Regions from separate parts of the Streptomyces sp. NPDC102274 genome, predicted to be linked through region 3. Evidence: riboswitches for the same ligand, from Rfam matches in the RefSeq annotation. Region 3 holds a riboswitch; each other region holds the start of a gene.

What was found. Region 3 has a riboswitch for cyclic di-AMP ahead of ACIRQP_RS08020 (NlpC/P60 family protein). Riboswitches for the same ligand answer to the same signal wherever they lie in the genome.
Region 1: another riboswitch for cyclic di-AMP. It lies ahead of ACIRQP_RS40270 (peptidoglycan DD-metalloendopeptidase family protein); the one in region 3 lies ahead of ACIRQP_RS08020 (NlpC/P60 family protein).
Region 2: another riboswitch for cyclic di-AMP. It lies ahead of ACIRQP_RS30005 (transglycosylase family protein); the one in region 3 lies ahead of ACIRQP_RS08020 (NlpC/P60 family protein).
Region 4: another riboswitch for cyclic di-AMP. It lies ahead of ACIRQP_RS27950 (M23 family metallopeptidase); the one in region 3 lies ahead of ACIRQP_RS08020 (NlpC/P60 family protein).

The regions. Positions count from the first base shown of each region.
Region 1 covers NZ_JBIWLW010000066.1:2,682-8,134, forward strand. Annotated here, with positions in the region: gene ACIRQP_RS40250 (aspartate aminotransferase family protein) at 1-884, shown strand, start outside; gene ACIRQP_RS40255 (helix-turn-helix domain-containing protein) at 956-1,579, shown strand; gene ACIRQP_RS40260 (DUF6126 family protein) at 1,603-1,788, shown strand; gene ACIRQP_RS40265 (tyrosine-protein phosphatase) at 1,877-2,689, opposite strand; cyclic di-AMP (ydaO/yuaA leader) riboswitch at 3,107-3,298, shown strand; gene ACIRQP_RS40270 (peptidoglycan DD-metalloendopeptidase family protein) at 3,303-4,265, shown strand; gene ACIRQP_RS40275 (SGNH/GDSL hydrolase family protein) at 4,436-5,260, shown strand; gene ACIRQP_RS40280 (STM4011 family radical SAM protein) at 5,342-5,453, opposite strand, start outside.
Region 2 covers NZ_JBIWLW010000027.1:94,771-100,223, forward strand. Annotated here, with positions in the region: gene ACIRQP_RS29990 (DUF501 domain-containing protein) at 1-382, opposite strand, end outside; gene ACIRQP_RS29995 (septum formation initiator family protein) at 538-1,011, opposite strand; gene eno (phosphopyruvate hydratase) at 1,149-2,444, opposite strand; gene ACIRQP_RS30005 (transglycosylase family protein) at 2,813-3,514, opposite strand; cyclic di-AMP (ydaO/yuaA leader) riboswitch at 3,518-3,694, opposite strand; gene ACIRQP_RS30010 (transglycosylase family protein) at 3,959-4,942, opposite strand; gene ACIRQP_RS30015 (cytochrome P450) at 5,103-5,453, opposite strand, start outside.
Region 3 covers NZ_JBIWLW010000004.1:307,667-313,119, forward strand. Annotated here, with positions in the region: gene ACIRQP_RS08005 (hypothetical protein) at 1-281, opposite strand, end outside; gene ACIRQP_RS08010 (NlpC/P60 family protein) at 455-1,495, opposite strand; gene ACIRQP_RS08015 (hypothetical protein) at 1,743-2,096, shown strand; gene ACIRQP_RS08020 (NlpC/P60 family protein) at 2,216-3,451, opposite strand; cyclic di-AMP (ydaO/yuaA leader) riboswitch at 3,450-3,613, opposite strand; gene ACIRQP_RS08025 (ATP-dependent DNA helicase) at 3,899-5,453, shown strand, end outside.
Region 4 covers NZ_JBIWLW010000024.1:23,529-28,981, reverse strand. Annotated here, with positions in the region: gene ACIRQP_RS27965 (DNA topoisomerase (ATP-hydrolyzing) subunit A) at 1-824, opposite strand, end outside; gene ACIRQP_RS27960 (M16 family metallopeptidase) at 1,026-2,393, shown strand; gene ACIRQP_RS27955 (M16 family metallopeptidase) at 2,411-3,793, shown strand; cyclic di-AMP (ydaO/yuaA leader) riboswitch at 3,982-4,151, shown strand; gene ACIRQP_RS27950 (M23 family metallopeptidase) at 4,166-4,930, shown strand; gene ACIRQP_RS27945 (GntR family transcriptional regulator) at 5,123-5,453, shown strand, end outside.

The sequences.
Region 1 (5,453 bases), on a different contig from region 3:
TCCGGGACGGCTTCGCACCGCTGCTGCCCGACACCGCCCTCGCGCTCGGCGATCTCGACGGGCTGGAGAGGGAGCTCAAGCGCGGTGACGTGGCCGCCTTCGTCGTCGAGCCGATCCAGGGCAAGGGCGTCCACGAGACGCCGCCCGGTTTTCTGCGCGCCGCCCAGGAACTGCTGCACAGGCACAAGGCGCTGCTCATCGTCGACGAGGTGCAGACCGGCCTCGGCAGGACCGGGGACTTCTACGCGTACCAGCACGAGGAGGGGGTGGAGCCGGATCTCGTCTGTGTGGCCAAGGCGCTCTCCGGCGGTTATGTACCCGTCGGCGCGACCCTCGGCAAGGACTGGATCTTCAAGAAGGTCTACTCCTCGATGGACCGGGTGCTGGTCCACTCGGCGAGCTTCGGATCCAACGCCCAGGCCATGGCCGCGGGCCTGGCCGTGCTGTCCGTGATGGAGGACGAGAATGTCGTGGCCAACGCTCGGGCCACCGGGGATCTGCTCCGGTCACGGCTGGCCGCGCTCGTCGACCGGTATGAGCTGCTGTACGAGGTACGCGGCCGTGGCCTGATGATCGGCATCGAGTTCGGCCGGCCGAACTCGATCAAGCTGCGCGGTCGGTGGACCATGCTCCAGGCTGCCCGCAAGGGGCTCTTCGCGCAGATGGTGGTCGTACCGTTGCTCCAGAAGCACCGGATCCTCACCCAGGTCTCCGGCGACCATCTGGAAGTGATCAAGCTGATCCCGCCGCTGACCATCGAGGAGCGGGAGGTCGAGCGCTTCGTGGACGCCTTCACGGCGGTCATGGACGACGCCCACGGCGGTGGTGGACTGATGTGGGACTTCGGCAGGACCCTGGTGAAGCAGGCCGTGGCCAACCGATAGCGGGAGTGCCGAACTTTTGCCTCCGGGGTAAGAAATTTGCCCCGGAGGAAAGTTCCTGGCGCAATAGAGGTATGAGCACACCTCCCGCCGGAGAGGCCGCCGAAGATCTGCCCGGCCGGCTGCCCGATGTCGCACCCCGCCTGCGCGAGCTGCGCCGCGACCGGCGGCTCACCCTGGAGACCGCCGCCCGGCGGGCCGGGCTCTCCCCGGCCCATCTCTCCCGGCTGGAAACCGGCCGCAGACAGCCGTCGCTCCCGATGCTGCTGAGCCTCGCCCGTACCTACGGTACGACCGTCTCCGAGCTGCTCGGGGAGGTGCCGCCGGAGCGCGATCCCATCGTCCGGGCGGGCCGGACGGAACCGGTCGAGGCCGACGGCTGGACGTACCACCAGGCGGGCGGCTCGGGGCGGGCCATGCAGCCGCTGCGGCTCCAGGTCCCGTACGGGGCGCAGGGCGACCTCGTCCGCGTGCACCCGGGTGAGGAGTGGCTCCATGTCCTCGAAGGGCGGCTGCGGCTGACCCTCGGAGACGCCGTACACGTACTCGACCCCGGGGACAGCGCGCACTTCGACTCGCTCACCCCGCACCGGATCGCGGCGGCCGGACCCGAGGGGACCGAGCTGCTCTTCGTCCATACCCTGCTGCAGAGCCCCGCCGCCGAGCTGTGCCTCGGCGCCGGGGCCCATCGCCGCTGACCTGCTGAGAGAGGTCTGCCACCATGCCCGAGTCAGAGAACCCCGTGTCGGAGAACCCCGTGTCGGAGAAGCCCGCGCCCGGTCATGTCATGAAGGAGGAGGGGAAGTTCCCCCGCGGGCTGGTCATCCGGCTCGTCGCCTACCTGATCGCCGGCCATCTCTTCGCGGCCTTCCTCTATCTGGTCTTCGAGATGGGCGCGCGGGGGTAGTGGCTTGGAGGTGGTGGCTCGGGGGTAGCGGCTTTCCTTCGAGGCCGCGGCTCCCCCCTCCGCTATCCCCGCTGTCGCCGTCGCTCGCTCAGCCCTGGTCGAGGAGGCGGGTGCGGAGCCGCTCGCGGGTCTCGGGGGCGAGCCCGAGACCCTCGGTCAGATAACGGTCGGTGGTGCCCCAGGTCTTCTCTATGGTCTCGAAGGCCGCCGCGAGGTACTCGGCGCGCGCGTCGAAGAGCGGACTGAGGAGCTCCATCACCTCGGGGGACATCCCGGTGGGGGAGTTGTCGCTGCGGCGGATCGGGTAGCGGCGGTGCGGGTCGTTCGACTTGAGATAGTCGGCCTCGATCGCCTCGGGTTCCACCCCGACGGCGAGCAGGGACACCGCGATGGAGAGCCCCGCCCGGTCCTTGCCCGCCGCGCAGTGCATGAGCGCGGGGACGCTGTCCTCGGCGAGGGAGTGCAGGACGCGGCTGTGCTCGGCGGTGCGTTCCGTGATGATCGTCCGGTACGAGTCGATCATCCGGGTCGCCGCCCTGCCTTCCGAGAGGAGTGAGCGCAGCTGGTCGAGATCGCCGTCCCGCACCATCAGCCAGAACTCGGCGCCGTCCGCCGGATCGGTGAGCGGCAGGTTCACATTGCGTACACCGGTCAGCTCCACGTCCGCGCCGTCGAGCTTCAGATCCGCGGCGTTACGGAAGTCGAAGATCGTGTGGAGGCCGAGGGAGGAGAGGAAGGCGGCATCGGCAGGGGTGGCGTTGGCGAGGTGTCCGCTGCGGAAGAGCCTGCCGTGGGCCACCCGCCGGCCGTCCGTGGTCGGCAGCCCGCCCACGTCGCGAAAGTTGCGCACGCCGGACAACTCGGGCTCTGTCGACGGGACCTGCGGCAGCTGCTGCGTCACGGCGTGCTCCTCCGTGTCTGCCGTCGGCGCGGCTCGCCGACGATGTCGACTTCCGACCCTACGACATTTGTTCCTCAGGCAACCTGTTGCAATCAGCCCAGCCCCGGAGGGGCCAGAAGCGCATTATTCGGACACCTCGCGCCGAGGAATATGACCCATATGCCTATCTGTCCGGAATGGGTGATTCCGCATAACCTGCCCCGGTCGCAGGGGAGATGGGCTCGGGACCGTGAGCAGGATCATATCTGTGACGTTGCGTGGTGGTAGCGGGAAGGGAAATTGCTGCCCTGTAAGGAAATTGGAGATCTGAATCCACGCAGGGTGACCGGATAACCAGAACGATATTTGAAACGGGTGCGATCGCGGGAATACAGCATCTTGTTCCGGCCGTCCGACTCGCTTACCTTCAGCCTCAATCCGAGCGGATCGCCGAATCCTGCCGCCGCTTGGAATTCGCATCCATCCATCAACGCGTGGCAGGAGCGGGGGAACCAGGTGATACGCCGATCCGGAACTCCGGGCGGCTCGGGGTGAAGTCGCGCATCTCGCGCGGCCGGGCATCTCCAGCCCGAACCCGACAGCTCACCTCGCAGGCGCCGGAGAGGAATTCGCCATGCCCGCGAAGGGTAAGCACCGCCGTTCCAAGACCAACCCGATCTCGCGTGGATTCATCGCCGCCGGCACGGGTGGCGCAGCCATCGCGCTTCCGCTCCTCGGCGCCACCGGCGCGCACGCCGCGGAGAAGGCCGCCCCCGCCGCCGCTCCGCAGGCCGTCTCCGCCTCGGCACACACCGCCGCCACCAAGGTCGCGAGGAACTACACCGTGGTCGCCGGGGACTATCTCTCCAAGATCGCCGTCGAGCACCATGTCCGGGGCGGCTGGCATCGGCTGTATCAGGACAACCGCGAGGCCGTCGGCGACAACCCGTCGCTGATCCACCCCGGCCTGAAGCTGACCCTCGGCGCGAGGGCCGCGGCGAGCACCTCGTCCGAGGCTCCCGCGGAGTCCTCCAGTTCCTCGGCCGACTCCAGTTCCTCGTCGGACTCCGGCTCGTCGTCCGACTCCGCCTCCTCGGCCGACCACTCTTCGTCGAGCGGCTCGACGGACGAGTCCGCCACCTCGACCGCCGAGCAGGACCCCACCGCCGACAACGCGGCGCAGAGCACCGGTTCCGGCTTCAACGCGCCGGTCGACGGACCGACCTCCACGCCGTACCAGGCCGCCGGCTCCAGCTGGGCCAGCGGCTACCACACCGGTGTCGACTTCACGGCGGCCTCGGGCACCCCCGTCAAGGCGGTCACCGACGGCACGGTCGTGACGGCCGGCTGGGGCGGCTCGTACGGCAACCAGGTCGTCATCCAGCACAGCGACGGCATGTACTCGCAGTACGGCCACCTGTCGTCCCTGGACGTCTCCGAGGGCCAGAGCGTCAGCGCGGGCCAGCAGATCGGACTCTCCGGTGCCACCGGCAACGCCACCGGACCGCACCTGCACTTCGAGATCCGTACCGGCCCCGACTATGGCTCGGACGTCGACCCGGTGGCCTACCTCCGGCAGAATGGCGTCGACATCTGATTCGTCGGATCACGTCAGCCCATTCCGCTGCCCGGCACTTTCCGTGCCGGGCAGCGGTGGTTTTCGCCTATTCCCGCTTGGCTGAAAATTGACCGATGGCATATCTCACCCGGCGTCAACCCCTCCTTACGGTCGCGTAGGTCACATCTGCCGGTGAATGATGTGGTGCTGTGGCAGACGATTCGAGATCAAGAAGAAATGGCGTACTCGGGTCGTACGCGGCGATCGGCGACAGCTTCACCGAGGGGGTGGGAGATCCGGGCCCCGACGGGATGTATGTCGGCTGGGCTGACCGGCTCGCGGTCCTGCTCGCCGACCAACTGCCGGTCTCGGGTGCGACGGAGAGCACCCCCCACGGCGATTTCCGGTACGCCAATCTCGCTGTGCGCGGCCGGCTCCTCGACCAGATCGTCGACGAACAGATTCCGCGCGCGAAGGAACTCGCCCCGGATCTGGTGACGTTCTGCGCCGGCGGCAATGACATCATCCGGCCGGGCACCGACCCCGACGATGTCGCCGAGCGTTTCGAGCGGGCCGTCGCCGATCTCTCCGGCGCCGTCGGCACGGTCATGGTGACCACCGGCTTCGACACCCGGGGCGTGCCCGTGCTGCGCCATCTGCGCGGCAAGATCGCCACGTACACCGCCCATGTGCGGGCCATCGCGGACCGCTACGACTGCCCGGTGCTCGATCTCTGGTCGCTCAAGTCCGTCCAGGACAGGCGTGCCTGGGACGGCGACCGGCTGCATCTGTCGTCCGAGGGGCACACGCGCGTCGCGCTGCGCGCCGCGCAGGTGCTCGGCCTCGATGTGCCCGCGGACCCGGACCAGCCGTGGCCGCCGCAGCCGCCGCGCGGGACGCTGGAGGTGCGGCGCGACGACATCCACTGGGCGCGCGAGTATCTGGTGCCGTGGATCGGGCGGCGGCTGCGCGGCGAGTCGTCCGGCGATCACGTCGAGGCGAAACGCCCGGACCTTCTGCCCCTCAAGCACTGACCCCGGGGGTACTGACCCCTGGAGCTCTGACCCCTGGAGCCACGACTCCGCGAGCAGTGGCCCCCGGGGGGATCCGGCCGGTCATATCCCCGCCGGGACCCGTTCCAGTACCCCTCCGGCGAAGACGTCGTACAACGGCAGCGTCTCCAGATGCACATAGCCGATATGGCAGTCGCACACCGCCAGCGGGCAC
Region 2 (5,453 bases), on a different contig from region 3:
CCGGCATGCCGCCCGCGCTCGGGAAGCCCTCCAGGACCTCGATGGCGTCGCGGCGCGCGAGGTAGTTCTCGTGGGCCGCGCGGTACGCGGCGGCCAGCTCGGGGTCGGTCGCCAGGCGCTCGGTCATCTCCTTCATGACGCCGTTCGCCTCCAGCGTGCCGATGGCCGAGGCCGCGCGCGGGCAGGTCAGGTAGTACGTCGTCGGGAAGGGCGTGCCGTCGGGAAGCCGCGGGGCGGTCTCCACCACGTCCGGCCGGCCGCAGGGGCAGCGGTGCGCGATGGCCCGCAGGCCGCGCGGCGGGCGGCCGAGCTGTTCTTCGAATGCCGCGACGTCCGCGTCGGTGGGTTCCGTGCGTTCGGTCTGCGGAGGGGGCGTGTCCATGCCTGCCTAGGTATGTTCTGCGATTCCGGGTGGTTCTGGGTGGCTCTGGGGGTTCTGGGTGGCTCTGGGGTGCTGAGTCTCTTGTTTCCGGCCATATGTCCTGCTGTATGTCCTGCTGCATGTCCTGCCGTATATGTCAGGACTTTCTGTGCGGGCTATCTGTCCGGGCGGTCCGCGTTGTCCACGCCGTCCAGCACGTTCGAGTACCAGGGGCGGTCGGTCGCCCCCTGCTCCTCGCGGCGCTGCTCGCTCACATCCGGGTCGATCACGATGTAGCCGGTCTCCCCCGGCATCACGTAATGCAGATGCTCCCGGGCCAGCCGCTGGACATACGCGTCGTCCTGGAGCCGCGCCTTCTCGTCGCGCAGCTCCTCGACCCGCTGCTTCGCCTCGCGGGTCAGCCGCTGCTGGTCGGCGATCTCGTTCCGCTGCGACACGTACTGCCGCATCGGATACGCGAGCGCCACCACCAGTGTGCACACGACCAGGGCGAGGAAGGCGGCCCGGCCGGTGAGCCGGGAGCGGCGGTCCTGCCTGCGGTTCTGCGAGCGGTAGACCCGGGCGGCCGTCTGCTCGCCGAGCAGTCGCAGTCTGGTCGCGGTGGAGAACCGGTCCCGGTTCCCGGCCATGGCTCGCCTCCCCTGTTACGTCCCCTGTTGTACGTACGTCCCCGGACACGGTACGGGACCGCGACCGGGGACGTACGGGCGACGGGCGGAGCCGCCCCTCGCCCTCGTATCCACAGGATCAGGAAGAGCGCATCCTCTTAATGGTTCGCGGAGTGAAACCGCGGGAACGCGCTGCGGCCCGCGTACACCGCCGCGTCGTCGAGGATCTCCTCGATGCGCAGCAGCTGGTTGTACTTGGCGACGCGCTCGGAGCGGGCCGGGGCGCCGGTCTTGATCTGGCCGCAGTTGGTGGCAACGGCGAGGTCGGCGATGGTGACATCCTCGGTCTCACCGGAGCGGTGGGACATCATGCACTTGAAGCCGTTGCGCTGGGCCAGCTCGACGGCGTCCAGGGTCTCGGTCAGCGAACCGATCTGGTTGACCTTGACGAGCAGGGCGTTGGCCGAGCCCTCCTCGATACCGCGGGCGAGGCGCTCCGGGTTGGTGACGAACAGGTCGTCGCCGACGATCTGGACCTTGGAGCCGAGCTTGTCCGTGAGGACCTTCCAGCCGGCCCAGTCGTCCTCGAAGAGCGGGTCCTCGATGGAGACGAGCGGGTACGCGGCGACGAGCTCCTCGTAGTACTCGGTCAGCTCGGCGGCCGAGCGCGACTTGCCCTCGAACTCGTACGAACCGTCCTTGTAGAACTCGGAGGCGGCGACGTCGAGGGCGAGCGCGATGTCGCGGCCGGGGACGTAACCGGCCTCCTTGATCGCTTCGAGGATGAGGTCGAGCGCGGCGCGGTTGGACTCCAGGTTCGGCGCGAAGCCGCCCTCGTCGCCGAGGCCCGTGGAGAGGCCCTTCTGCTTCAGGACCTTCTTGAGGGTGTGGTAGACCTCGGCGCCCCAGCGCAGGGCCTCGGAGAAGGACTCCGCGCCGATCGGGGCGATCATGAATTCCTGGATGTCCACGTTGGAGTCGGCGTGCGAGCCGCCGTTCAGGATGTTCATCATCGGAACGGGCAGCAGGTGCGCGTTCGGGCCGCCGAGGTAGCGGAAGAGCGGGAGGTCCGAGGCCTCGGAGGCGGCGTGCGCGACGGCGAGGGAGACGCCGAGGATGGCGTTGGCGCCGAGCGACGACTTGTCCGGGGTGGCGTCCAGGTCGAACATCGCCTGGTCGATCAGGCGCTGCTCGGTGGCGTCGTACCCGACCAGCTCCGGGCCGATCTGCTCGATGACGGCGAGGACGGCCTTCTCGACACCCTTGCCCTGGTAGCGGTTCTGGTCACCGTCGCGGAGCTCAAGGGCCTCGAACGCACCGGTGGAGGCACCGGAGGGGACAGCAGCACGACCCGTGCTGCCGTCGTCGAGGCCGACCTCGACCTCGACCGTGGGGTTGCCTCGGGAGTCGAGGATTTCCCGGGCTACGACGACGTCGATGGACGGCACGAGCATCTCCTTCTGGGATGTGACGCTTGGAGTGCAGGGTCTCATTGGCCTTGCGCCAAGAGACTAACCGGCGCGGGGTCATCGGTCGGCCGGTGCCCGCCCCCTAAGACGAAATAATGAGGCCCGATTCCCCCACCGCCGGAGCCACAGCCGCCCACGGGCGCGCCACAGCCGAAACCCCGGCCCGGCGCGCGTACGGGGGATTACGCGCCCGGCCGGGGTGGTATCGGGTAGGGCCCGGACGAGACCCGAGTGGTTCCCGGCTGAGTCCCGGGGGGCTCGGGTCCCAGGGGGGTCCGGCTGAGTCCCAGGGGGCCCGCTGGCCCAGGGATCCCGGAGGGTTCCCGGTGGTTCCCCGGAGGCTCCCCGGTGGGTCAGCTCAGGTGGAGCTGCTGGCCCGGGTAGATCACGTCGGCGTCGCTGACGATGTCCTTGTTCAGGTCGAACAGCTTCTTCCAGCCGCCCTTGACGTCCTCGGCCTTGGCGATCTTGGAGAGGGAGTCGCCGGGCTTGACCTTGTACTCGCCGTCACCCTCCTTGATCGTCGTGGGACGGCTCTCGCCGCGCGAGGCCGGCTGGGCCGCGCTGCGCGTGGTCTCCTGCCGCTTCGGCTGGGACTGCTGCTTCGGCTGCGCCTGCCGCTGGGGAGCCGGCTTCTGGGTGCTCGGGGTGCTCGGGGTGGCCGAGCCGCCGTCGTACGCGGCGCTGGACAGGCCCACGCCGCAGTTCGGCCACGCGCCCTTGCCCTGGCCGGCGAGGACCTTCTCGGCGACGGCTATCTGCTGGGACTTGCTCGCCTGGTCGGCGCGGGCGGCGTACGCGGTACCGCCGTAGGCGGCCCAGGTGGACGGCGTGAACTGGAGGCCGCCGTAGAAGCCGTTGGCGGTGTTGATGGACCAGTTGCCTCCGGACTCGCACTGCGCGACCTGGTCCCACTCGGAGGCGGTCGCGGCGGAGGCCGAGGTCGCACCGATCAGCGGGGCGGCGACGGCGGCACCGGTGACCCCGGCGAGCGTGGCGTAGTGGACGGCCTTCGACGGGCGGCGGTGCTTGGCCTTGCTGGAACGCAGCAGCATGGAACATCTCCTCACCGACGCCTACGAGGTCAGCTGTCGGGTTCGGGCCAAGTGAGTTGCCCGGCCATGTGCTCTGTCGCACATGGCTTCACCCCAAGCCGGTCGTCGGCCGTCTCTCGACGGCTGGAGCCCGGCGCGAACCTTTGGGTCCCCCGCTCCTGCCTACGGCGCATGACGCGTCGATTACTCCCCCCGACCGACGGCAGGATTCGGCGTGACGGTCGACGGGGCCCGCGGTGCGAGCGGTTCAGACCGTAATCACAGGTCTGTCCGTTGTTCAAAGAAGCACATCAAGGAAAAATCGCCCTTACCTCCCCCTGGAACGACCTCATTTGCGCAGGTCGGAGATGAAACGGCCCAACCGACGGGCCAAAAGACCCCAGTTGCGGCAAAGAGACCCTTGTCTCACTTTCACAGAAGTGGACATAGGGCCCCTAACTGCCCTTACTTCACGCCGAGATCAAGGGTCTGGCCAGGAAGGATCAGGTCGGGGTCGGCGCCGACGGTGTCCTTGTTCGCCTCATAGAGCGCGGTCCACCCCCCGGGCACCTCGCGCTCGTCGGCGATGAGCCAAAGGCAGTCGCCCGCACGGACGGTGTACTCACCATCCGCCACGCCCGCGCCTTCCGTTTTGTCCGTCGCGCCGCCCGCATGACGTGTCGATCCGTCACCTCGCGAGGCATGACGGCCGGATTCACGCCCTTCGCCCGAATTGCCCGGCGCGGCATCGTCCGGGGCGGCGTCGCCGCGGTGCTTGCCCTTGGCGTCGTCGTCGGCGGACCCGGAGGAGCCAAGGGCCCCCGAGGAGTCCGAGGGAGCGGGCGTCACGCCGTCGGGCACCGTCGCGTCCGGCGTGGGCGAGGAGGTGTCCGTGGGGGTGTCCGTGGAGGTGCCCGAGGAGGTGTCCGACGGGTCGGCACTCCCGGTCTTCCCGGACGCCTCGGAGGGCTTGGAGCTCTCGGTCTTCCCGGACGTCTCGGAGGGCTTGGGGGGCGCGGACGACTCGGGTGTCGCCTCGGGCGTCGTACCGGGGTCCACGCCCGGCGCGGCACTGCCCACCGTCAGCCCCGAGATCGCGGCGCAACTGGCCCATGCCCGCGGCCCCTGCGCGTCGAGGATCCTCTCGGCTATCGCGATCTGCTGCGAGCGGCTCGCGAGGTCGGCGCTGGCCGCGTACTCCGCGCCACCGAAGTCGTCCCAGGTCTCCTGGGAGATCTGGAGTCCGCCGTAGTAGCCGTTGCGGAGGTCGGCGCTCCACATGCCGCCGCTCTCGCACTCGGCGACGCGGTCCCAGGTGGAGGCGTCGGCCGCGCCGGCACTGGTGGCACCGAGCAGCGGAATAGCGATCGCCGAGCCGGTCACCCCTGCCGCGACGATCAGAGCGGGGGCCTGGCGAGGTCGACGGTGTCGGCCGTTCCCGGAGCGCATGCGATTGCCTTCCGTGTGACTGATGTTTCGACTGCTGCGTGTGGCGGCTGAGTTTTCGAGAACGTAGCGGTACTCGAACTGCTGTCACAAGTCGATGCAGCGGAGATCACGTGAAAGTCACAGTCTTGACGGGCCGTCAGGAACCCGAGCCGGCCGCCCTTCAGCCGGACAATGGCGTGAACTGCACCGGAAGCGTGCGCAATCCACGCATGATGAGCCCTCCGCGCCAGCGCAAATCGGCAGGATCTCCCGCGAGCCGCACATCGGGCAGCCGGGTCAGCAGGGTGGCGAGCGCGGTCTGTCCCTCCACCCGGGCCAGTGGCGCGCCGAGGCAGTAGTGGATGCCGTGTCCGTATCCGAGGTGCTGATTGTCACGCCGGGAGAGGTCGAGCGTGTCCGGATCCGTGAAGCGCTCGGGGTCACGGTCGGCGGCGGCGAGGACGACCAGGACCGGATCGCCCGTCGCGATCCGCTGTCCGCCGAGCGTCAGCGGCTCGGTCGCGAACCGCCA
Region 3 (5,453 bases):
TCGGCGCGGCCGTGCCAGGTCTGCTGGGTGCCGAGCCAGCCGGGAAACGCGGTGATGCGGTCGTCCTTGCGCTGGTAACCGAGGCGTACGGCGACACTGCGGTGGCCGTGGTACTGGTCGTAGCGCACGGTGAACGGTCCCGCGCCGCCCACCGGGCCCTCGATACAGAGCCGGCCGCCGGAAAGATCGCCGCACCCCCGCGGAGTGAGGCCGACAGGCGCCAGGACGAAAAGTGCGCCGACGGCGAGAACCGTTCCTCTGACGGCGGTGGCTCGTCTCACGGCTCCCCCTTCAGGGCAGACGGGATGCTGCGCCCATCGTGACCCGGGAAGGGGTAACCGGCACGCTGGTGTGGGCCGTTCGGCGACGCCGGAGTTGCGGGACTGTCGTTACGCGGGCAGGACCGTCCTCCCTACGGCGGGCGGGACTGTCCTTGCGGCGGGCGGGACTGTCCTCACACGGGCCGACTGGCGCCGGCGAACGGCATCTGGTCGAGCGGCGCCAGCCGGACCGCCGAGCCCGGCCGGGGGGCGTGGATCATCTGCCCGCCGCCGACATAGATCCCGACATGGCTGATGCCGGAGAAGAAGAACACCAGGTCGCCAGGGGCGAGAGCGTCGCGTGAGACCCGCTGTCCCCTGTTGATCTGGGTGTAGGTGGTACGGGGGAGGGAGACGCCCGCGGAGCGCCAGGCGGCCTGGGTGAGCCCGGAGCAGTCGAAGGCACCGGGCCCGGTCGCGCCCCAGACGTACGGCTTCCCGATCGCCCCGTAGGCGTAGGCGACGGCCGCGGCGGCACGGGCGTTCGGCGCCCGCACCGCGCCGGGTGCCATGGACGTGGCGCCCGGCTGGTCCTGGCCGCCCCGCTGGTCGTACTGGGCGCGCTGCGGCGCGGTGAGGCGGTCGAGCAGCCGCTCGGCGGAGCCGATCTTCTCCTGGACGGCGGACTTGTGCCGGGCCAGCTCGGACTGGGAGGCCCTCAGCTCCGTGAGCCGGCCGTCGGCCCGGGTGCGCAGTTCGGCGATGCGGGCGAGTTCCTTGCGGATCGCGGCGATCCTGGCGGCCTGCCGGGAACCGGCCCGTTCGGCGAGCGAGGCCCCTTCCAGGTACTCCTCCGGCGAGGAACTGAGCGCGAGCTGTACGGCGGGGTCGAGGCCGCCGGCCCGGTACTGCGCGGAGGCGATCGAACCGAGCGCGTTGCGCGAGCTATTGAGCCGTTCCGTCCTGCGCGTGGCCTCGTCCCGCAGATGTGTGAGCGCGGTACGCGCCTTGTCCGCCTTCACCTTCGTCCCGTTGTACTGCTCGGTGGCGGTCTCGGCCTGCTCGTACAACGCGTCCACCTTGGCCTTGACCTGGGCCGGGGTGAGCCGGGGCTCGGCGTGTGCGGGGCCGTCGAAGGCGGTGGCTGTCGCGGCCCCGGCGAGTGCGAGGGTGGCGGCGGTACGGCCGGCGGGGCCGGTGAGCGTGCGCTGTCTGGGCTTTCGGTGCGCTGCCACGGGGGTGGATCCTCTTCCCTAGTCGGTCACGGTGGGTCATGGCCGGTCGCCAGGAGAAGGACGCTAAGGCGCAAGGTCACAGTCCGGCCTCGGCAAGGCCGGTATTGGCGAGAGGTGGCAGAACAGGACCGTCTTGTGACCGGCATGATCGTGGCCTCGGAACCCCTTTTCGTCCGGACCCGACCGATATCGGAACCGAGCCCCACCTCGCCGCCGGTGGTGATATGGCCCTCGATAGGCTCCGGGCATGGACGTACTCATCAATGTCTTCGTCGCGCTTCACATCATCGGCATAGCCTCGCTGCTCGGCGGCTTTCTCACCCAGATGAAGTCGATGAGCACGGGGACGGCCCGCTTCAACAAGGCGATGCTGCACGGCGCGCTGACGATGCTCGTCACGGGGGTCGCCCTGGTGGGCCTCAACCAGGCCGACGACCAGACGGTGAACAACATCAAGATCGGCATCAAGCTCGCGGTGCTGGTCGTGATCCTGGCCGTGGTGTACGTGAAGCGTGACGACGAGACCGCCCCGAAGCAGCTGTTCGGCATGGTGGGCGGGCTGACGGTGGCCAACATCTTCATCGCCACGCTCTGGACCTGACACGGCCCCGGGGCCCGGTCCTCGGGTCCGCCCCTGCTCCCGGTCCTCGGTCCGGGCCCCCGCTCCCGGTCTGCGGTTCGGGGGCCGGGGGCCGTCTCCCGCGTGCGGCACGCTGCCCGTCAGGCGGGGCGGACGCTTCCGTAGATCGGCATGTAGTAGATCGACTCCTCGCGGACGTTCGCGCCCGGCTTGGGGGCGTGGATCATCATGCCGTCGCCGATGTAGATCCCGACATGGCTGATGTCGTCGTAGAAGAAGACCAGGTCACCGGGGAGCAGATCCTCGGTCGCGACGCGCGTACCGGCCTTCACCTGGTCCCAGGTGGTGCGCGGCAGCTCCACTCCCGCCTCCTTCCAGGCCGCCTGGGTCAGGCCCGAGCAGTCGTACGAGCTGGGTCCTGTGGCGCCCCAGACGTACGGCTTGCCTATCTGGGCGCGGGCGAAGGAGAGGACCTTGGCGGCCTTGGTGGCGTAGCTGCCGTCCGAGGCGCCGGTGCCGCCGCTCGTGCCGGTACCTGTTCCTGTGCCGGTATCACCTGAGCCCGTGCCTGTGCCCGTATCGGAGCCTGAGCCGGTGCCCGTACCGGTCGAGGGGGCCTGAGCCTGCTGCTCCTTGCGCTTGCGCTCGGCCTCGGCCTTCGCGCGGGCCTCCTGTTTCGCCTGTGCCTCCGCCTTGCGGCGGGCCTCCTCTTCCTTCTTGCGCTCCAGCGCGGCCAGCCGCGCCTTCTCCTCCGTGGTCAGCTTCGACAGCAGCGCACGCGCCGCGCCGAGTTTCTGCTGCACGTTCTGCTTGCTGGTGCGCAGCGCGGTCTGCGACGCGGTGAGAGACTCCAGGTCCTTGGACGCCTGCTGCCGCTTCTTCGCGGCGTCGGCCTGCTGCGTCTGGTAGTCGGCGAGGACCCCGCGCTGACGCTCCGTCAGCCGGTCCGTCACCTGCTTCTGCTCGAAGAACGACTGCGGGCTGTCCGCGAACAGCAGGGCGGCGGTCGAGGTGACCGCGCCTTCCCGGTACTGCGCGGCCGCGAACGAGCCGAGCGTACGCCGGGCCTCGTTCAGCTTGTCCGCGCGCTTGGCGACCTCGTCGAGCACCCGGTCGACCGCGCGCTTCTGCTTCTGCGTGGCCTCTTTCGCCCTGTTGTACTTCTGCGTCTCACCGCCGGCCTGGCGGTACAGATCGTCGACCTTCTTCTGTACCTCCTCCATGGACGGCTTCGGCTCGACGGGCGCGGCGCTCGCGCTCTGCGCCGTGAGCAACGTGACCGAGGCGAGCGCGGCCGTCGTGATCCCGACGGCGGGAGAGGCGGTACGTACTCCGCTGAGGCTGCGCGGCTTGCGATGCGACGCCAAGGTCGGCATCTCCTTCCGTGGACCGCCTACCGGGTTAGCTGTCGGGTTCGGGCGGAACGGAAGGCTGCCCTACGGGCCTTGAGCGAAAGGCCCGATTCACCCCGGTTGTGCAGTGTGGGTCCCCGGTTTCGAACTTCCTTCCGGAAAGCCCGAATTCGGCGTGGGCCGCCCGCTTGGCGTGGGTCGCCGTTGGGGGTACGGGCTGCCTGATCGAGCACGCTAGCCAAGGTGTGGTGCTGGTGTGAAGGTCGATGGCCGATATGCCCGATACATTTTCGTGACCATTTGCGCGTGCGATGTGCGGAACGCGCCGCTGGCGCCCGTTCATCACGGTGGGTGACCATGGTGCCGCCGGTGGTGATGGTGACGGTGGCCGGGGATGCGGCCGGGGATGCGGCCGGGGAATTCCGAAGGCGGGCGCGGTCTGTCAGTGCGGCGGCCTAGACTCGGACAGCGATGAGCAGCCTCTTTGACGACAGTTTCCTGGCGGACCTCCAGCCCTCCGGCGACGAGCATCCCCCGCCGCCCGAGGACGACGCCGAGCACGCACCGGAGCAGGTGCCCGACGACCTCTTCCAGGGTGCCTACGACACGCCCCCGGCGCGGGACCAGTACCACCGCGACGGCGCCCCGCGCACGGTCGTGGACCCCGCCGCGCTGCTCGAAGGGCTGAACGAGGAGCAGCGCGCGGCCGTCGTGCACACCGGCTCGCCCCTGCTCATCGTGGCCGGGGCCGGGTCGGGCAAGACCCGGGTGCTGACCCACCGGATCGCGCATCTGCTGGGAACGCGCGGCGTCCATCCAGGTCAGATACTGGCGATCACGTTCACCAACAAGGCCGCGGGCGAGATGAAGGAGCGTGTCGGCCAGCTCGTCGGCCCGCGCGCCAACGCCATGTGGGTCATGACGTTCCACAGCGCCTGCGTACGGATCCTGCGGCGCGAGTCGAAGAGGCTCGGGTTCACCTCCTCGTTCTCCATCTACGACGCCGCCGACTCGAAGCGTCTGATGGCCCTGGTCTGCCGCGATCTGGACCTCGACCCCAAGCGTTACCCGCCCAAGTCCTTCAGCGCCAAGATCTCGAATCTGAAGAACGAGCTGATCGACGAGGAGACCTTCGCCGACCAGGCCACCGACGGCTTCGAGAAGATGCTCGCCGAGGCGTACCGGATGTACCAGGCGCGGCTGCGCGAGGCCAACGCGCTGGACTTCGACGACATCATCATGACCACCGTCCATCTGCTCCAGGCGTTCCCCGATGTCGCCGAGCACTACCGGCGGCGCTTCCGGCACGTCCTGGTGGATGAGTACCAGGACACCAACCACGCCCAGTACACGCTCGTACGCGAGCTGGTGGGCCCCTCCGGAGAGGGGCACGACCCGGCCGAGCTGTGTGTCGTCGGTGACGCCGACCAGTCGATCTACGCCTTCCGGGGCGCCACGATCCGTAACATCCTCCAGTTCGAGGAGGACTACCCGGACGCGACGACTATTTTGCTGGAGCAGAACTACCGCTCCACGCAGACGATCCTCAGCGCCGCCAACGCGGTCATCGAGCGGAACGAGAGCCGTCGGCCGAAGAATCTGTGGACGAAGGCCGGCGCGGGCGCCCAGATCACCGGCTACGTCGCGGACACGGAGCACGACGAGGCGCAGTTCGTCGCCGACGAGATCGACCGGCTGACGGACGCGGGCGAGGCCAAGGCGGGCGATGTCGCGGTCTTCTACCGTACGAACGCGCAGTCCCGTGTCTTCGAGGAGATCTTCATCCGGGTCGGCCTGCCCTACAAGGTCGTCGGCGGAGTGCGCTTCTACGAGCGCAAGGAGGTCCGCGACGTGCTGGCCTATCTGCGCGTTCTGGCCAACCCGGAGGACAACGTTCCGCTGCGCCGCATCCTCAATGTGCCCAAGCGCGGCATCGGGGACCGCGCGGAGGCGATGATCGACGCGCTCGCGCTGCGCGAGCGGATCACCTTCCCGCAGGCGCTGCGGCGCGTGGACGAGGCGTATG
Region 4 (5,453 bases), on a different contig from region 3:
GGCAGTTCCGTGATGACCAGGCCCTTGCGGCGCGCGGAGACGTCCTCCACCGTCGCGGTGGACCGGATCTTGAACGTGCCCCGGCCCTTCTCGTAGGCGTCCTTGATGCCGGTCAGCCCCACGATCCGGCCACCGGTGGGCAGGTCGGGACCCGGCACGAAACGCATCAGCGTCTCCAGGTCCGCGCCCGGGTGCTTGATCAGATGGCGCGCGGCCGACACGACCTCCCCGAGGTTGTGCGGCGGCATGTTCGTCGCCATCCCGACCGCGATCCCCGAGGCGCCATTGACCAGCAGGTTCGGATACGCGGCCGGAAGCGTGACCGGTTCCCGCTCCTGGCCGTCGTAATTCGACTCGAAATCGACGGTGTCCTCGTCGATCGACTCCGTCATCAGTGACGTGGCGTCGGCCATCCGGCACTCGGTGTAACGCATGGCGGCCGGCGGATCGTCGTTGCCGAGCGAACCGAAGTTGCCATGGCCGTCCACCAGTGGCAACCGCATCGAGAACGGCTGTGCCATGCGGACCATGGCGTCATAGATCGACGCGTCTCCGTGCGGGTGGAGCTTGCCCATCACCTCACCGACGACGCGCGCGCACTTCACATAGCCGCGGTCGGGGCGCAGGCCCATCTCGTTCATCTGGTACACGATGCGGCGGTGCACCGGCTTCATACCGTCGCGGGCGTCCGGCAGGGCCCGGGAGTAGATCACCGAGTAGGCGTACTCGAGGAAGGAGCCCTGCATTTCATCGACCACGTCGATGTCGAGGATCTTCTCCTCGAAGTCCTCCGGCGGCGGGGTCTTCGTGCTGCGGCGGGCCATCGCGGCTGCGGCTCCTTCACAGGTTCTGAACGGCAACTTCTCTGACTGACGCGGACCATTGTGGACCGCGCCACTGACAACCCCGACCTCGACCCGTCGTTGAGCACGCGTCGGGGGTGCTCGCACCGGGAACTTCGCCAGGTGCGAGCACGCTTGCATACAGTGGCAGGACTTCTCCACATCGCGATCGAAGGGACGTACATGCCCATGGGTCACACGGCCACAGCGCAGGCCGGTTCCGGCGGCCTGACAGCGACCGAGCACCGCCTGGCCAACGGCCTGCGCGTGGTGCTCTCCGAGGACCACCTGACCCCGGTCGCCGCGGTGTGCCTCTGGTACGACGTCGGCTCACGCCACGAGGTCAAGGGCCGTACGGGACTCGCCCACCTCTTCGAGCATCTGATGTTCCAGGGCTCGGCGCAGGTGAAGGGGAACGGCCACTTCGAGCTGGTGCAGGGGGCCGGCGGCTCTCTGAACGGCACCACCAGCTTCGAGCGCACCAACTATTTCGAGACGATGCCCACCCACCAGCTGGAGCTGGCGCTCTGGCTGGAAGCCGACCGGATGGGCTCGCTGCTCGCCGCGCTCGACGACGAGTCCATGGAGAACCAGCGGGACGTCGTCAAGAACGAGCGCCGCCAGCGGTACGACAATGTGCCCTACGGTACGTCCTTCGAGCGGCTGACCGCGCTCGCGTACCCCGAGGGCCATCCGTACCACCACACCCCGATCGGCTCGATGGCCGACCTGGACGCGGCGACCCTGGAGGACGCCCGCGCGTTCTTCCGTACGAACTACGCGCCGAACAACGCGGTGCTCTCGGTCGTCGGCGACATCGACCCCGAGCGGACGCTCGGCTGGATCGAGAAGTACTTCGGCTCGATCCCGTCCCACGACGGCAAGCAGCCGCCGCGCGACGGCTCGCTCCCGGACACCATCGGTGAGCAGCTGCGCGAGGAGGTCCACGAGGAGGTCCCGGCACGCGCGCTGATGGCCGCCTACCGGCTGCCGCACGACGGCACCCGTGAGTGCGACGCCGCGGATCTGGCGCTGACCGTCCTCGGCGGCGGCGAGTCCTCCCGGCTCCACAACCGGCTGGTGCGCCGCGACCGGACCGCGGTCGCCGCGGGCTTCGGACTGCTGCGCCTGGCGGGCGCGCCCTCCCTGGGCTGGCTGGACGTGAAGACCTCCGGCGGTGTCGAGGTCCCGGAGATCGAGGCCGCGGTCGACGAGGAGCTGGCACGCTTCGCCGCCGAGGGCCCCACCGCGGAGGAGATGGAGCGGGCCCAGGCCCAGCTGGAGCGCGAGTGGCTGGACCGGCTCGGTACGGTCGCCGGCCGCGCCGACGAGCTGTGCCGGTTCGCCGTGCTCTTCGGCGACCCGCAGCTGGCCCTGACCGCCGTGACCCGCGTCCTGGATGTCACCGCCGAGGAGGTACGGGCCGTCGCCGCGGCGCGGCTGCGCCCCGACAACCGCGCGGTGCTGGTCTACGAACCGGTCACCGCCGACGGCGACGAGGCCTCCGCCGATGAAGACGAGACCGACGAGCACGAGGGGGCGGACCAGTGACCGACGCTGCCGTGACCATGGACTTCCACCCACGCCCGACGGCCGGCGAGGCCAGGCCCTGGGCCTTCCCCGCCCCCGAGCGCGGCGCTCTCGACAACGGCCTGACGGTGCTGCGCTGCGACCGTCCCGGGCAGCAGGTGGTGGCGGTCGAGATCAATCTCGACGCCCCGCTGGACGCCGAGCCCGAGGGATTCGACGGCATCGCCACGATCATGGCGCGGGCCTTTTCCGAGGGCACCGACAAGCACAGCGCCGAGGAGTTCGCCGCCGAGCTGGAGCGCTGCGGCGCCACGCTCGACGCGCACGCCGACCACCCGGGCGTCCGGATCTCCCTGGAGGTCCCCGTCTCCCGGCTGACCAAGGCCCTCGGCCTGCTCGCCGAGGCGCTGCGGGCCCCCGCCTTCGCGGACAGCGAGGTCGAGCGGCTCGTGAGCAACCGTCTCGACGAGATCCCGCACGAGACCGCCAACCCGGGCCGCCGGGCCGCCAAGCAGCTCTCCAAGGAGCTGTTCCCGGCCTCCTCGCGCATGTCACGGCCGCGCCAGGGCACCGAGGAGACGGTGGAGCGCATCGACGCCGCGGGCGTGCGCGCCTTCTACGAGGCGCATGTTCGCCCCGCCACCGCCACCGCCGTGATCGTCGGTGATCTCACCGGCGTCGGTCTCGACGAGGTCCTCGCCGAGACCCTCGGCACCTGGACCGGCGACACCGTCGCTCCCCGTCCCGTGCCGCCCGTGACCGCCGACGACACGGGCCGCGTGGTGATCGTGGACCGGCCCGGCGCCGTCCAGACCCAGCTGCTGATCGGCCGCATCGGCGCCGACCGGCACGACCGGGTCTGGCCCGCCCAGGTCCTCGGCACATACTGCCTGGGCGGCACGCTCACCTCCCGGCTGGACCGGGTGCTGCGCGAGGAGAAGGGCTACACCTACGGCGTACGGGCCTTCGGTCAGGTGCTGCGCTCCTCGGCGCCCGACGCGCCGGGCGGTGCGACCGGCGCGGCGATGCTCGCCATCAGCGGCTCCGTGGACACCGAGTCCACCGGCCCGGCGCTGGACGACCTCTGGACGGTCCTGCGCACCCTCGCGGCCGAGGGGCTGACCGACGACGAGCGCGATGTGGCCGTCCAGAACCTGGTGGGGGTGGCCCCGCTGAAGTACGAGACGGCGGCCTCCGTCGCGGGCACGCTGGCCGACCAGGTCGAGCAGTTCCTCCCGGACGACTTCCAGGCGCAGCTGTACGCGCGGCTGGCCGAGACCGGCACCGTCGAGGCGACGGCCGCGGCCGTCAACGCCTTCCCGGTGGACCGGCTCGTCACCGTGCTCGTCGGTGACGCCGCGCAGATCAAGGAGCCGGTCACGGCTCTCGGGATCGGCGAAGTGACGGTCGTCACCGGCTGATCCGGCCGCTTCATGGAACCCCGGTGGCTTCGGCCGCCGGGGTTTCCCTTTATGTCCCTCTTTGTTGGTGAGGGTGGCGCTCTGCCCTGTGGTGTGCGCTACAAAGGGGCCTGTCTGTTTGGTGATTGAAAGACCACCTGCTTAACGTCGGTCCGGCTGTCCGCCAGTTACGCCGCGTCCGCGGCATCGGGCAGTCATCGCCGAGTCCCCGTCAGGCGCGAGCCCGGGGAGCCGGGGACCCATCACGTCCCTGGGGTGAATCGGACGGCCTTCGCGGCTCGATCGCGCGGAGGGGTCCGTAGGAGACCTTCCTGCTCCGAACCCGTCAGCTAACCCGGTAGGCGAGAAGGAAGGAAAGGACCAGCCACCTCCATGGCGTTCACCCGTGCCACCGGGAAGCATCGTGCCCGCAGCCGTATGAGCCGCAGGAGCGTGAGCGTCGCGGGTGCCGCGACGCTCACCGCCACCGGCGTCATCAGCACCCTCGCCGCTTCCCCGGCGCTCGCCGCCGACACCGGCGCGGCCGCCGCCCGGCAGACCGGTCTGACCCAGGCCCTGGTCATCAACGACTCTCTCGCCGGCACCATCGACGCCCAGGCCGACGCGCAGCGCCGGGCCGCCGCCGAGGTCAGGGCGAGGGCCGAGGCGGCGCGCAAGGCGGAGGCCCGTGCCAAGGAGATCCGCGCGGAGAAGGAGCGTGCGGCCCGGGCCGCCGAGCGCGAGCGCCTCAATGCCTTCCGGCTCCCCATCGCCGGCTCGTACATCACCACCGGGTACCGGGCGGGCGGCTCGCTCTGGTCCTCCGGCAGCCACTCCGGAATCGACTTCCACGCCGCCTCCGGCACGTCCGTCGTGGCCGTAGGAGCGGGCACCGTGGTCGAGGCGGGCTGGGGCGGCTCGTACGGCAACAACATCGTGCTGCGGATGAGCGACGGCACGTACACCCAGTACGGCCACCTCTCCTCGATCGGCGTCGCCGTCGGCCGGAGCGTCATCCCGGGGGAGCGGATCGGCCTCTCGGGCGCGACCGGCAACGCCACCGGGCCGCACCTCCACTTCGAGGCCAGGACGGGCCCCGACTACGGCTCGGACATCGACCCCGTCGCGTATCTGCGTGCACACGGCGTGAGCGTCTGACCACTCCGCCCCCCGAAGACCCCGGCCCGCGCCGGGGCCTTCGGCGCTCCGCCCCCGTGCCCGCCACGTCCGCTGGCCAAAAGATATCCATTGATTCCGGGCACCCATCGGAAATCCGCGATGATTGCAATAGAGTCACGGAACAGGCGTCAATCGGCGGCGTTTCGCGCGGATTAAGGCGGAGGTTCGGACATGCGCGTTCCCGCGCACTCGGTATGCACGGCGATTCGCGACGACATCGTCTCCGGCGTATTCGAACGTGGCAGCCGGCTCACGGAGGAGCAACTGGCACGGCGCTACGGCGTCTCCCGCGTCCCGGTGCGCGAAGCCCTGCGCACGCTGGAGTCGGAGGGCTTCGTGACCACCCGCCGCCATGTCGGCGCCTGCGTGGCCGAGCCCACCGAGCAGGAGGCGGCGGACCTGCTCGAAGTGCGGCTGCTGCTGGAGCCGCTGGGCGCCGCGCGCGCCGCCCAGCGCCGTACGGAAGCCCATCTCAAGGTCCTGCGCGGCCTGGTCAGACTGG